Linked DNA regions of Marinoscillum sp. 108. The protein of the gene in region 2 interacts with the protein of the main gene of each other region in a pairwise test. Links are inferred from orthologs where the notes say so. Each region holds a gene or a part of one and is shown on either strand. Other genes may lie near its edges.

The links.
Region 1: the proteins of dnaA (region 2) and dnaB interact in binary tests that used the Escherichia coli proteins (3 or more experiments, as listed by UniProt). The link is inferred for Marinoscillum sp. 108 from one-to-one orthologs.

What each region holds. Positions count from the first base shown.
Region 1 is NZ_LR734808.1:1,228,505-1,235,682, forward strand. What follows is about bases 4,156-7,089. They hold dnaB (replicative DNA helicase), read right to left. Parts: upstream 6,430-7,089; coding sequence 4,882-6,429; downstream 4,156-4,881. Other genes in these bases: GV030_RS05060 (zinc-binding dehydrogenase), read right to left, coding at 4,156-4,881; GV030_RS05070 (hypothetical protein), read left to right, coding at 6,620-7,089. Outside these bases: GV030_RS05040 (electron transfer flavoprotein subunit alpha/FixB family protein), read right to left, coding at 1-204; GV030_RS05045 (electron transfer flavoprotein subunit beta/FixA family protein), read right to left, coding at 206-943; GV030_RS05050 (tetratricopeptide repeat protein), read left to right, coding at 1,011-1,331; amt (ammonium transporter), read left to right, coding at 1,585-3,834; more of GV030_RS05060, read right to left, coding at 3,889-4,155; more of GV030_RS05070, read left to right, coding at 7,090-7,178. UniProt on the Escherichia coli protein: The main replicative DNA helicase, it participates in initiation and elongation during chromosome replication. Travels ahead of the DNA replisome, separating dsDNA into templates for DNA synthesis.
Region 2 is NZ_LR734817.1:550,643-557,754, forward strand. Bases 2,174-5,041 are described here. They hold dnaA (chromosomal replication initiator protein DnaA), read right to left. Parts: upstream 4,377-5,041; coding sequence 2,970-4,376; downstream 2,174-2,969. Other genes in these bases: GV030_RS19850 (trypsin-like peptidase domain-containing protein), read left to right, coding at 2,174-2,973; scpA (methylmalonyl-CoA mutase), read left to right, coding at 4,624-5,041. Also shown: GV030_RS19845 (GH3 auxin-responsive promoter family protein), read right to left, coding at 1-1,315; more of GV030_RS19850, read left to right, coding at 1,516-2,173; more of scpA, read left to right, coding at 5,042-7,112. UniProt on the Escherichia coli protein: Plays an essential in the initiation and regulation of chromosomal replication. Binds in an ATP-dependent fashion to the origin of replication (oriC) to initiate formation of the DNA replication initiation complex once per cell cycle.

The DNA.
Region 1 (7,178 bases), on a different replicon or contig from region 2:
ATTGGGTGTGGCCAACTTCTCATCGCTGGCATGCAATATTTTCGAAGCACCGGCCGCTCCTATTTTTGAGGCTTCATCATCACTTAACGCGCCAAATACGATAGCCACGGCAGATCCATCTACCTGCGCAGCATAACTCACCGCCTCCAGGGAGGATTTCTTTACTGCTCCTTCTTCTATTTCTACAAATACTAATGCTGACATCTTACAATACTTTTGCTTCGTTCTTCAATAGATTAACCAGTTCGTCCAGATGATCCGGATCAATGAGTTTTACCCCGCTTTTCGCTGGTGGTAGCTCAAACACCTCTACTTCTGTGGCTTTATCATCGGTAGATGGCTCCACCACATTCAAAGGCTTGGAACGAGCCGACATAATGCCTCGCATGTTGGGGATTTTCCATTCGGCTATTGGCTCCTGACAACCTGCCACGAAAGGCAGATCCAGCTCCATAAATTCTTTACCTCCTTCTATTTCCCGCTGAATTTTTGCTGTATTACCTTCTATGTCCAGTACCATCACGGGAGATACTGAGGGTAACCCCATCAGTTCACCTACCATACTATGTACCTGACCTCCGTTGAAATCGATCGACTCACGTCCCATCAATATCAGATCATATTCACCTTGCTGAGCAGCCTTGGCAATCTCTTTTGCTACGAAAAAAGCATCTCTTGGGAAAGCATTGATCCTGATGGCATCATCCGCACCAATGGCCAAAGCCTTGCGTAAGGTAGGCTCGGTTTCGGCTTCTCCTACATTTAACACAGTGATGGATCCACCCGAGGACTCCTTCAGCTCCACAGCTCTTGCCAGGGCATAATCATCATAGGGGCCGATGATGTACTGCACACCGGTCTTGTCGAACTTTGTGTTATTGTCTGTGAAAGAAATCTTAGACGTTGTATCGGGTACGTGTGTAATACAAACGAGTATTTTCATTCTCTTTTTCTTAAAAATTTAGGGTTAATATTAAGGCTTCGAAGTTAGTAAATAATATCTACATAGGATGAACACAGATCGAATCAGGCAGCTTGAGAAATTCATAGAGGATGATCCAAATGACCCTTTTCCAAAATACGCGCTCGCTCTGGAACACCTTCAAGAAAATAAGGAAAAAAGTGCGCAATTGTTTGAAGAATTACTAAAAAATCATTCGAAATATATAGGCACCTATTATCATGCCGCGGCACTCTACTCTGAACTAGGCGATCGAAAAAGAGCTGAGCAAATTTACCTGGCGGGTATAGAGATAGCCACTGAGCTCAATGAAGCGCATGCCCTCAAAGAGTTACGATCCGCTTATATGAATTTCCAATTTGAGGAATGAATTATTAGAACTATAAGTCTGAAAAAAAGAATAGTTTAAAATTTTATTCGGTCTTTTATTGAATCTAAAATTGATTATTTCATTATTTATAAAAAACTGATTCTTTGCCCACCTTCAATTATTAAATAATCAACAATTATTCCATTTAGCAATATAAAATGTAAATAAATTAACATTTAATTGCGTAATTCTTAATAAAAGAAAGTATTATCTAAATTTCCGTAGTTTTCAACCAACCAACCAACCAACTTCTATGGATCTATTAGAACTCTCTCAGACAGATAGTTTCAACACCACTGACACGCTCTGGATTCTCATCTCAGCAGCACTCGTTTTTTTCATGCAGGCCGGCTTCAAGGTATTGGAGACAGGCCTGGTCAAATCTGAACACCGCTCCGGAATCGGCATTAAGAACCTGATGGACTGGGTAGCGGGAAGTCTTGCATTCTTCATCATCGGTTTTGGGTTAATGTTTGGCACCTCCGCCGGAGGGTTCATTGGTACAAGTTTCTTCTTTGGCAATGATCTGGAACCCGGCTATCCGTTGGTGTTCTTCATCTTCCAGCTTGCTTTTGCAGGCACAGCCCTTACGATCGTCTCCGGTGCTATGTCTGGAAGGACCGCCCTGGCGCCGTACTTCATTGCATCGTTATTTACCGCGGTTCTGATATACCCTATTTTTGGCCACTGGGCCTGGGGAAACCTACTGAATGAAGACAATCAACCATGGCTTGCTGGTCTTGGGTTTATGGACTTTGCCGGCTCCACTGTAGTACACTCTGTAGGCGCTTGGGTAGGTCTGGTCGGCATTTGGATGGTAGGGCCCCGCCTGGGACGATTCACCTCCAAGGGCACACTCATCCCGGTGAAAGCTTCTGATTACGCATACAGTGTTTTGGGCGTGATGATCCTTTGGCTGGGCTGGTGGGGATTCAATGGCGGCAGTGCTCTGGCCTTTGATACCTCCGTGCCCCTCATCATTCTCAACACCAACCTGGCAGCGGCTGGCGCTTGTTTCAGCGCTTATCTACACGCCAAAATATTTCAAAAAAATCAGGACCTGATAGAAAAGATCATTGGCGGATCTCTCACAGGGTTGGTAGCCATCACGGCTTGCTGCAACGTGGTCTCCCCTATCAGTAGTTTGATTATTGGGCTACTCGCCGGTGTTATTCATAATATTTCCTATATCATTATTTCAGAAAAATGGAAGTTGGATGATCCCGTTGGTGCCATTCCAGTACATGGATTTGGTGGCGTATTCGGTACACTTTGCGTAGCGCTTTTCGGAAAAGAAGAGTTCCTCATGCACGGCAGAGGCACTCAACTCGTCGTGCAAATTTTTGGGATCATCGTGTGCTTCGTATTCACTGTAGGGGTCTCCTACCTCATTTTCCTGTTGATTAAATCCACAATCGGACTTAGACTCTCCCCTAATGAAGAGGTAGATGGCGCCATATTTGGTGCGCAGGTTCAGTCCATGGAGCTGGATGAACTACCTGAGCAAACGGTGAGTCAAGTATCAGTAAGAGTGGGCGAGCGGGCATACAACCTCTTCAAAGTGGATGAATATCTCAACCTGCCTCGAGAAACCCGCATCAATCTGATCAAAAACGAAGGTGTACAATACCTCGACGACTCTGGCAATGTGGTACCCACTTTAAAGGCTGTAAGGTACCTCTCCGGTATCATCGAGGAGCAAAGAGACAAGAGCACCACGTCGATTGATCTGGTGGAGCTTTCTTTTTACAAGGATAAAATGGATGTCATCGGCAACATGCAGGATGTGCTACTCGGAGAAGAACACTCCATCACCAGCGTATTTGAAGATTCTTTCCTTTTACTGAAACCGAAAGGAAAGGTATCGTCGGGATTTTACTGGCATGGCAAGGAAAAAGGATACAACATCGCCATAGCCGCCACCTCCCAGGATCCCGACATTTCGAGTGCATTTATTACGGCACTTACCATCTCTCAGCTCAATGAGATAGTGGGAATCAAAAAAATATTAGCCCCAGAGAAAGTGCTCGAAATTCTGGATCAAAAGCTCACTATGGCACTTGGCCAATCCAAAGCCGACGAGGAAGTGAGAAAAGGTGTAGAAATCGGGATGCTATTGGTAGATACGGTCAGAAGGAGGGTTTATTATTCAGGATCGGGATCAGGTGTAAAGCTATACGCCAAAAAGCTAGATAGTATCCTTACAGAATTTAAAGGACTGGATGTTCCGCTCGGTATGTCCGGAAAAGCTCAAAAGAAATTTGAACGAGTCAAAATAGATTACTCAAAAGGTGACGCTTTCTTCCTTTGTACAGAAGGATTTCCGAACCAACTGAATGAAAGCGGCAAGCGATATTCCACCACCAAATTCAGGGTACTCCTGGAGAAGGGTGCCGGAAAATCCATGGCTGATCAGAAAATAAATATTACCACCGAACTGGAAAACTGGAAAGGTAAAGAAGACCAAACCGAGGACATTTTGGTCATGGGCATCAAACCCTGAGCATCCTGGCAATCATTATTCTGAAAAAACGTCTGGCTCAGGTCAGACGTTTTTTTATATCATCTCCAGCACCACCTTACCAAATTGACTGGAGCTTCCCGTTTGGCGTATAGCCTCAACACCCTCTGCAAATGGATGTACGGAATCAACGATTGGTTTGATCTGATGGCTGGTAATGAAATCAACCATAGACGCAAATTCCTCATCGTTGCCCATGGTAGACCCCACGATGGATGCTTGCGACCAAAATAATCTAAATAAATCAAGTCCTTCTGTTTTCCCCGTAGTGCTGCCATACACCACAATACGGCCTCCCGGCTGAATAAGTCTCAGGTAATCATTAATGGCATTTCCCCCTGCACTGTCAATGATGGCGTCAAACTTATTCACTTTTCCGCCTGCCTCTTTCACCCAGCCCGCGTCAGTATAGTTGAACCCGCCGGAGGCACCCATTCTCATCATTCTTGTCAGCTTATCGTCACTGCTGCTGGTCACATACACTTCAGCACCAACAGCCAGAGCAAAAGCACAAGCGAACTGAGACACCCCGCCTCCTACACCCGTGACCAGGACTTTTTGATTTCTCTGAACGTTGGCCTTTCTGAATACCGCCCTGTATGCGGTGAGGGCAGCCAGTGGGAATGCTGCAGCCTCTGTATCACTCAAATAGTAGGGTTTTTCGATCAACCGATCTGTTGGTACCATTAGATACTCTGCGAAAGTTCCATTTTCAGGGGTACCCAGAATAGAGTATTGAGAAGATTGATGCTCGGGGTTATCCCCCCAGTTGATGTTTGGATTGATCAGCACAGTCTTGCCCATCCAGGCCGGTTCACCAGCTATTACCTCTCCGCATCCGTCCGAGCCCAAAACCACACCATCTTTGATGCCTGGATATTTCCCTACGGAAATCCAGTAGTCACGCCTGTTAAGAGCGGCAGCTTTTATTCTCACCAGACAGTGGCCCGGCTTCAAAACCGGATCAGAAACTTCTGAAAACTCCAGTTGATACTTTTGACCATTCGCTCTGACTACAATCGCTTTCATCTAGAAAGGCATTTCATCATCGCCACCATCCTTCTTGTTAGCCTTACTTGGTATGGTAATGGTGAAATCCGAATTAGAAGGACCGGTAGTTGGGAAGGAACTCCCATAAGTGTCATTGGTAGCACTGATGGATGCATCCAGGTCTTCAAATTTGGTGAATTTACCGATGAATTTCAGTTGAACATTTTCCAACTTACCATGTCTGTTCTTAGCAATGATCACTTCCCCAATCCCTTGCAATGGCATACCGTTTTCATCCTGAGTCATGCCGTAGTATTCAGGTCGGTAAAGGAACATTACCATATCGGCATCCTGCTCGATAGATCCAGATTCCCTAAGGTCGGAAAGCTGTGGACGTTTGTCACCACCTCGTGTTTCCACTGCCCTACTCAACTGTGACAGAGCAATCACTGGCACATTCAATTCCTTGGCTATTCCTTTCAATGCCCTTGATATCGAAGCAATTTCCTGTTCACGATTGCCACCACTACTCTTGGAGGTATCACCGGTCATCAGCTGCAAGTAGTCAATCACTATGAGGGACACTCCATGCTGCGCTACGAGTCTTCGGCTTTTGGCACGAAGCTCCAGAATGCTCAATGCGGGTGTATCATCAATGAAAATGGGGGCTTCTGAAAGCTTCCCTGTCTTGCTGATCAGCTGCTGCCACTCATAAGCCTGAAGGTTTCCTCGTCTCAGTTTATCACTCTCCAGCTCGGCTTCTGCTGAAACCATCCTGTGTACCAGCTGTACGGATGACATCTCCAGTGAGAAGATGGCCACAGGTGTTTTGAAGTCAATGGCGGCATTCCTCAAAGCAGATACGACAAAAGCGGTCTTACCCATACCCGGCCTGGCCGCAATAATGACCAAATCTGACCGCTGCCAACCTGAGGTAATCCGATCCAGAGAGGTGAATCCACTGGCAATACCTGTGAGGCCGTCTTTTTGGTTTTTTCGGTCTTCGATCTCCTGAATGGCCTGATGCATCAGGGCATTCATTTTATCATAGTTTTTCCTGATATGGGACTCAGACACATCAAAAAGAGCCTGCTGCGCTTTATCTAAAAGATCAAAAACGTCGGTGGTATCCTCATATGAATCCTGCTGGATCTCAGAGGAAATCTGAATAAGCTCTCTTTTGATGGATTGCTCAGCGATGATCCGTGCGTGATACTCAATATTGGCTGCCGAGTTCACTTTGGTCGTGAGGTCCGACACGTAATAAGCTCCCCCTACTATATCCAGATGCCCGTTCTTCCTTAGGCGGTGAACAACCGTCTTGATGTCCACAGGCTCACTGTTATTGAACAGCTGAACAATCGCTTCGAAGATCATCCTGTGAGCGTCCTTGTAAAAACTCTCAGGTTTTAATATTTCTATTACATTGGTGAGGGCATCTCTTTCTAGCATCAGGGCACCCAGCACAGCTTCCTCAATTTCCACCGCCTGTGGTGGCACTTTTCCCAGTTGCCTGGAAAGATCCCCTACAGTGAGTCTCCTGTTTTTAGCTGTGGTCTTTAGTGCAGATGATTTCCCTCCCTCCATTTTTTACGTTTTAAATTCCTTAAGCAAACTTAGACACTAGGCTGCGATTTGACACCTTTCCAACTCGGGTGATTTTGCACCACTTACCAACAAACCACCCTGTGGATAAATCTAGTTCCTGTGTAATGTGTCTAAAAGTTTGCCTCCGATCCTTTTTGGTTTATTTTTGAAATTCAGAGATGACAAACCCATGCAGATAAACACAGACCTATTAAAAAATAAACAGCGCATATACATTGGAGGCAACCATGGTGTAGATGAAATTTTCGAAATAGTAGAGATCGTACTAAAGCACATTAAGAAACCTGCCGATTTCTACACCATAGGCACCGAATTCACCAGCACAGACGCTCCCATTGTGATCATGAAGGGTGGTGATGCTTTGCATAACGGAAAAGCCATCTTTCATCAATTAGGCATTCATATTCTTTTGATTCACAAAATAGAAGAAGACATCCCTTCTTCTTACAACTCCTTCGATAGTTACCTGGCAGAGTTTGAGACCTTGGCTGACAATCTACCCAAAGCAGGTTGTTTCCTCTATTTTGAGGATGACGATGTGGCTTTACTCATGGGGAAAAAGGAGCGTGAGGATGTAAAAGAGATAGAGTATACTTCTCTTGATGCAGAGCCGGTTCCAGGTGGTTTTTCTTTGAAAACAAATGGAGGGGCTGTGATCTATAAGACAGACAACGACCGGTTCCCTCATCATGCAGCCGGAGCCAAGGCATTGCTCAACCGCATTGGCG
Region 2 (7,112 bases):
TTCTTTTGCGAAGTTGCAAATCTAACTCTTTTTGAAAACCCAGCTTGTCCTTTGGAGGAGTAGCAAACTCCACATACCATTCGTGCAGGGGCAGGCCTTCCGCCGGTGTTACATTGGGGGCCACACTAAACTCCACCAACTCTACCTCTGGGAATAGCGCGCAGGTAGCCTTCATCGCCTGCTCCACTTCCTCACCAATCACATGCTCACCAAACGCAGAGATGAAATGCTTGATGCGCCCGGTTACTAAAAGTCGGTAGGGGTTCTTATTGATAAACTTCACAGTATCGCCAATGGAGTATCCCCAAAGTCCAGCATTGCTATTGAGTATGAGTGCATAATTTACCCCCAACTCAATCTGATCAATTTTCAAGCGGGTAGGGTTTTCGTTGAAGTATTCATCGGCAGGAATAAATTCAAAAAAGATCCCGCTATTGGCAAGAAGTAGCAAGCCCGGCTCTTTCTGACTATCCTGATAGGCGATAAACCCTTCGGATGCCGGATATGTTTCTATGGAAGGGATCTCTTTTCCGATGGTTTCAAAAAGTTTGGCTCTGTAGGGCTCAAAATTCACGCCCCCGTATACGAACATTTCAAAATTTGGAAAAATATCCTTGATGGGCTTGCCTGTTTTGGCCTTGAGCCGATCAAAGTACATCTGTACCCACGGGGGAATACCCGAAATCAGGGTCATATCCTGATCGAAGGTCTCTTCTACGATCTGATCCACCTTTTTCTCCCAATCCTCCATGCAATTGGTTTCATAAGAAGGCATCTGATTGGTACGCAAATAGCCGGGCACGTGGTGATTCACAATTCCCGAAAGGCGTCCTGTATTGATCCCGGCCTTTTGATCCAGCGTGGGCGCACCCGAAAGAAAGATGAGTTTACCATCCAGGAACCGACCATTCCCGGTCTCATGCACATAGGATAGTAGTGCATTTCTGGCTGAATTGATGTGATTGGGAATGGAATCTTTGGTAATGGGGATGTACTTGGTACCGCTGGTAGTACCGGAAGTTTTGGCGAAGTAAGCAGGTTTGCCCGGCCACAGGACATCCGACTCACCGGCCAGGATCTTTTTCACATAAGGTGAAAGTCCTTCGTAATCTCGGATGGGAACCTGTTTTTTGAAATCCTCATAATTTTCTATTTCTCCGAACCCATGATCCTTGCCAAATTGAGTGTCCCGCGCTTTGGTCACTATTTCCTTCAGGATTTTGTCCTGAAACGCCCCTGCAGAACCCGTCCATTTCTTAGTCTCTCTGGCAATGTAAGCGGCAAATGGCTTACTCAGTATTGATCGTATACCCATAATCTGTTTATATCCAGACCAAAGTAAATTAAAGCAGTTCCGAAATCCTAAATTCCAAAAACTACTTTCAGCGCCTCCTTGCCCTTCTGAGCAAACCGCACTGAATCAGGTGAATTTTTTAGGTTTTTTAACAAAACTTTTTTCCACCAAATACATATTATAGTGTAGTTATTGCATTGCAAAAATCAGACTCAAAAGCCATGAAAAAGACCATCGTTATTGTGGGTTGTGTAAGTATCTTGTCGGGGATCATCGGAAGCCTGCTCACCTTTACGCTCCTGAAAAAGGAGGGTTTTCTGAGCACTGAGCATGCATCTCTGATCTCGCTCAATCACGAAACACCCGATCTGGGCTTCACGCCTCAGTATTCTGAGATTCGACCAGAGGTGATCAATGCAGAGGATAACTTTGTATTTGCATCTGAGCAGAGCAAATCAAGCGTCGTGTTTATCCAGACCCTTAGCGAGTATGAATACCGCACCGGGAGCTGGTTGGATTGGTTTTTTGAGCCACGTGCTTCTCAGCAGATCAGTAGCGGGTCGGGTGTGATCCTCTCCGAAGATGGATATATCATCACCAACAATCACGTGGTGGATGATGCGGACATAATCAAAGTAGTACATGGCAAAAAAACCTATGACGGGAAGCTCATGGGTACCGACCCCAGCACGGACCTGGCAGTAATCAAGGTCAATCAGCAAAATCTGCCTGCCATCAAATTTGGAAATTCGGATGACGTAAACGTGGGTGAATGGGTGCTGGCAGTGGGCAATCCCTTCAACCTGACCTCCACTGTGACTGCCGGTATAGTGAGTGCCAAGGGCCGGAATATTAATATTCTGAGGGATAAATTTCCGATTGAATCCTTCATCCAAACGGATGCCGCCATCAACCCTGGAAACAGTGGTGGCGCTCTTGTCAATACTCAAGGGAACCTCATTGGGATCAATACCGCTATTTTATCACGGACAGGCTCTTACACGGGCTATGGATTTGCGGTTCCTTCCAATATTGTCAAGAAGGTATTTGAAGACATTAAGAATTATGGTGAGGTACAAAAGGCATTTATTGGAGCCGAATTCATTGACATCAACAGTGAGCTTGCCACTAAAATGAACCTGGAAGACCTGTCAGGGGTCATTGTGGCCAATGTACAGCGGGAAGGTGCTGCCGCCAAAGGCAACCTCGAAAAAGGTGATGTCATCAGGGAAATTAATGGTAGGAAGATAGACAGTAAGGCGTTTCTGGAAGAGTATATGGGCAACATGTATCCGGGAGAGGAGATCAAAGTCCTCATAGAACGTGAGGGTACCAAAAAAGAAAAGAAGCTGACCCTTACGAACAGAGAAGGTACAACCGGTATTATCCGCAGGGATGTGTACGCCTCAGAATGGCTGGACGCCACCTTTGAATCCGTACCCAAAGTAGAGCGTGATCTATTGGGAATCAAAAGCGGAGTGAAAGTAGTCGATTACAAAAAGACAGGTATTTTCGCCAAGCTGGGAATCGCAGAGGGATTCATCATTACCCACATCAACAACACAACCGTGGAAAGTCCAGCGGAATTCTCAGAAATTCTGGAGCGTATCAAGGGCAGGGTAATCATTTCCGGCATTGACAAGCATGGCAGAAACGTCTACTACCCCTACTTCTTTTAAGCTACAGCTGTTCTGATTTTGAGCTTCTTTTTGAGCTCGTCAATAGAGAACCTAAACTTGGAATTGGTGTCGATCATATCATTCACTGATTGCACTGCGTGGATGACTGTGGAGTGATCCCGGCCTCCAAAATGGTAACCAATTGACTTCAGTGAGTGATTAGTGTAGTCTTTTGAGAAATACATAGCCACCTGACGTGCGATCACAATCTCTTTCTTCCTTGTTTTGGCTTTCAGGTCATCCTGAGCCACATTGAAATAATCAGAAACCGTCTTTTGTATGTAGTCTATCCCTACCTCAGAATCTATATCGGTGACAATGTTCTTAAGGATCTGCTTAGCCAGCTCCAGATCCATCTCTTTTTTGGTGAGAGATGCATGAGCGATCAGCGAAATCACCACACCTTCCAACTCTCTGATGTTAGTATCTACAGTATACGCAATATATTCTATCACCTGCTCAGGGATATCAATCCCATCTGCCTGCATTTTGGTCTGTATAATGGCCATTCTGGTCTCAAAATCCGGTGCCTGAAGATCAGCGGTAAGGCCCCACTTGAACCTGGATACCAGACGTTCCTGTAGTCCTTTGAGATCCTTAGGAGCACAGTCAGAGGTCATGATAATCTGCTTGCCACTCTGATGTAGATGATTGAAAATATGGAAGAAGATTTCCTGAGTCTTTTCCTTTTCTTTCAGAAACTGCACGTCATCCAGAATGAGCACATCTACTTCTTTATAGTAGTTGATGAAGTCCTGAAGATTGTTGTTCTTAAGTGCCTCGATGAATTGATTGGTAAATTTCTCAGACGCCACATAGATGATTTTCTTAGAATTATCCGCGCTGATCACCTCATTGCCTATGGCCTGCACCAAATGCGTTTTGCCCAGTCCTACCCCACCATAAAACATCAGTGGGTTAAATGAAGTGATCCCCGGCTTTTGAGCCACGGCATAACCTGCAGATCTTGCCAATCGATTACAATCACCTTCAATGAAATTTTCAAATCGATAAGAAGGATTAAGGTTGGAGTTGCGCTTCAACTCCTGATGAAAATCAGGGTTTTTATAAGCATCATATCCATTCACCCTATTCTTATTCTGGCTGTGACTAGCCCCTGAGACATTCACCGTTACCGGCTTGGTCTGCTCATCTCCACGATCCACCACAACAGAATATTCCAATCTGCCGCCTTCTCCAATTTCTGACTTAATCGCCTGTTTGAGCAAGTGCACGTAGTTTTCCTCCAACCACTCATAAAAAAACTGACTGGGCACTTGGATGGTCAAAACCTGATTATTCATACTCAATGGAGTAATAGGTTCAAACCATGTGGAAAAACTCTGAGCAGGAATGCGCTCCTTAATAAACAGGAGGCATTTTTCCCATGTTTCTACATGCATCGGCGATTTATATTTTATTTGGAAATTAGACCCAAAAAGAGACTCCCCGAAAAAAGAGGGACATCAAAATTGAGGATAAAATTTTTAAGAAAAAAATGACATTTGCTCTTGACTTTTTGAAATCCTTGAATACTCACAGAATTAACCCCTTCGATGGAAATATTCTTTAAAAAATACAAACCAATTATTCTGAAGTATCTCCATCGTGCTACTATTTCAAAGTTATAAAAAGTACCTTTGAACACCCATGAATAAACATAAGCCCAACTTCACAGAATTTAACAAAACCAGCTACGCGGATTGGCATGCCGAAGCGACCAAACTGCTTAAAGGGAAAGACCCGGATGACGCTCTCAAGTGGCATTCCGAAAGTGATCTCCCCCTGAATGCTTATTATGACCCATCCACGTCTGACCACCTGAAGTATCTAAGGACCTTCAATCTACACAATATTAACGGAAGAAAGACCTGGACTCAATTTGAGCAGATTGAAGTAGTCACTGAAAAAGAAGCCAATTCACAGGCCAAAACTGCACTACTATCCGGATGTGAAGGGGTGCTGTTTGAGATCACCTCACTCCCTGACCTGAATTTACTTTTGGAGGGCATTCATACCGATCATTGCTACATTGGTTTCATTAATCACTCTCAGGAGATTCTTCCTGTGAACGTTTCAGGAATCAAAGGTTTTGGACAACGGGTAAAGTGTGAAGCTCCCGCATTCAAAAACCATCTACTCATCGGCACGAATGAGGACCATACCATCATTGGTAGTTCTGTTTCGCTTCTCCGCTCCGTACTAAAGGAATTATCCGGTGCCAACACCAGGGAATACCTGCAAAACCTTCAGGTGGCCGTGAATATAGGTCCAGACTTTTTTCATGAAATAGCCCGCATCAGAGCTCTGAAGCTGCTCATTCAGGCATGTGCTGAAACACTGGGCGTCAAAAACTATGCTTTACCGATACATGCCTTCCCTTTGCCAGGACAGAATGAAGGCGATCACCTACTGAAACAGACTACACAGGGACTCGCTGCGATTATTGCAGGAGCTGATAGCATTTCATTTCATCAAGGAAAACCGGAATGGGCCGCTGGAGCATCACACAGGATCAGTAGAAACATCGGCAACCTCATTCGGCACGAGTCCAAGTTGGAAGAGATCCAGAGTGCCGCCAACGGATCCTACTTTATAGACCACCTCACAGACCGTCTTGCCAGAATTATTTGGGAAGGGGTGAAAGAAGACTTCAGGAATATTTCTTTCGATGAACTGATCCAAACTCAAAAAAAGGTAGTTACTGAGCAACCACCTGAGCATATCGGATTTGGTGCCGGTGTACCCCCCTTTCTGCGCGGACCCTATGCCACCATGTACGCAGTACGCCCGTGGACCATTCGCCAGTATGCGGGATTTTCTACTGCGGAAGAATCCAATGCTTTCTACAGAAGAAACCTGGCCGCCGGTCAAAAAGGCCTTTCTATTGCCTTCGATCTCGCTACTCACAGAGGCTATGACAGTGACCACCCAAGGGTATCTGGAGATGTGGGCAAGGCCGGGGTAGCCATTGACACTGTGGAGGACATGAAGATCCTGTTCGATCAGATCCCATTGGATGAGATGTCGGTCTCTATGACCATGAATGGAGCTGTGATCCCAATTATGGCCTTCTACATAGTGGCCGCGGAGGAACAAGGTGTTGAGCCGGCACAGCTCACCGGAACCATCCAAAATGACATTCTCAAGGAGTTTATGGTACGCAATACCTATATCTATCCTCCGGCGCCTTCTATGCGCATCATTGCGGACATCTTTCGATATACATCGCAAAACATGCCCCGGTTCAATTCCATTAGCATTAGTGGCTACCACATGCATGAGGCCGGTGCCACGGCCGGGCTGGAGTTGGCCTTTACCCTGGCAGACGGACTGGAATACATCCGCAAAGGTCTGGAAGCGGGTATTCCTATCGACTCTCTGGCGCCGAGGCTTTCGTTTTTCTGGGGTATCGGTATGAACTTCTTCAATGAAATCGCCAAAATGCGAGCAGGAAGAATTCTGTGGGCTAAGCTGGTCAAACAATTTGACCCGAAAGACCCCAAATCAATGGCGCTAAGAACGCATAGCCAAACCTCCGGATACAGCCTCACTGCGCAGGATCCATACAACAACGTTGGTCGAACGGCCATAGAAGCGCTTGCAGCAGCGTTTGGACACACTCAATCCCTACACACCAACGCACTGGATGAGGCCATTGCGCTGCCTACAGACTACTCTGCGGCCATTGCCAGGGAAACACAGAAGTATCTGCAAAATGATATCAACATCACGCAGGTGGTAGACCCCTGGGGAGGTTCGGAGGTGGTAGAAAAACTCACGGATGAACTGATTCAGGAAGCTTGGGCCATCATACAGGAAGTGGAAGAAATGGGTGGAATGGCCAAGGCGATAGAAGAAGGGTTCCCTAAAATGAAAATAGAGGAAGCAGCCGCTCGCAAACAGGCCAGAATAGATGCCGGACAAGAGGTGATCGTGGGCGTAAACAGGTACACCACTGAAGAAAAAACAGTCATAGACCTTCTTGAGGTTGATAATGAAGCGGTCAGAAACTCACAGATAGAACGTTTGAAATCTGTGAAAGGAAAGCGTGATTATCAAAAAGTAGAAAACGCGCTGGAAGCTTTGGCCATGTGCGCCAAAACGAATCAGGGTAATTTATTAGCTTTAGCTGTGGA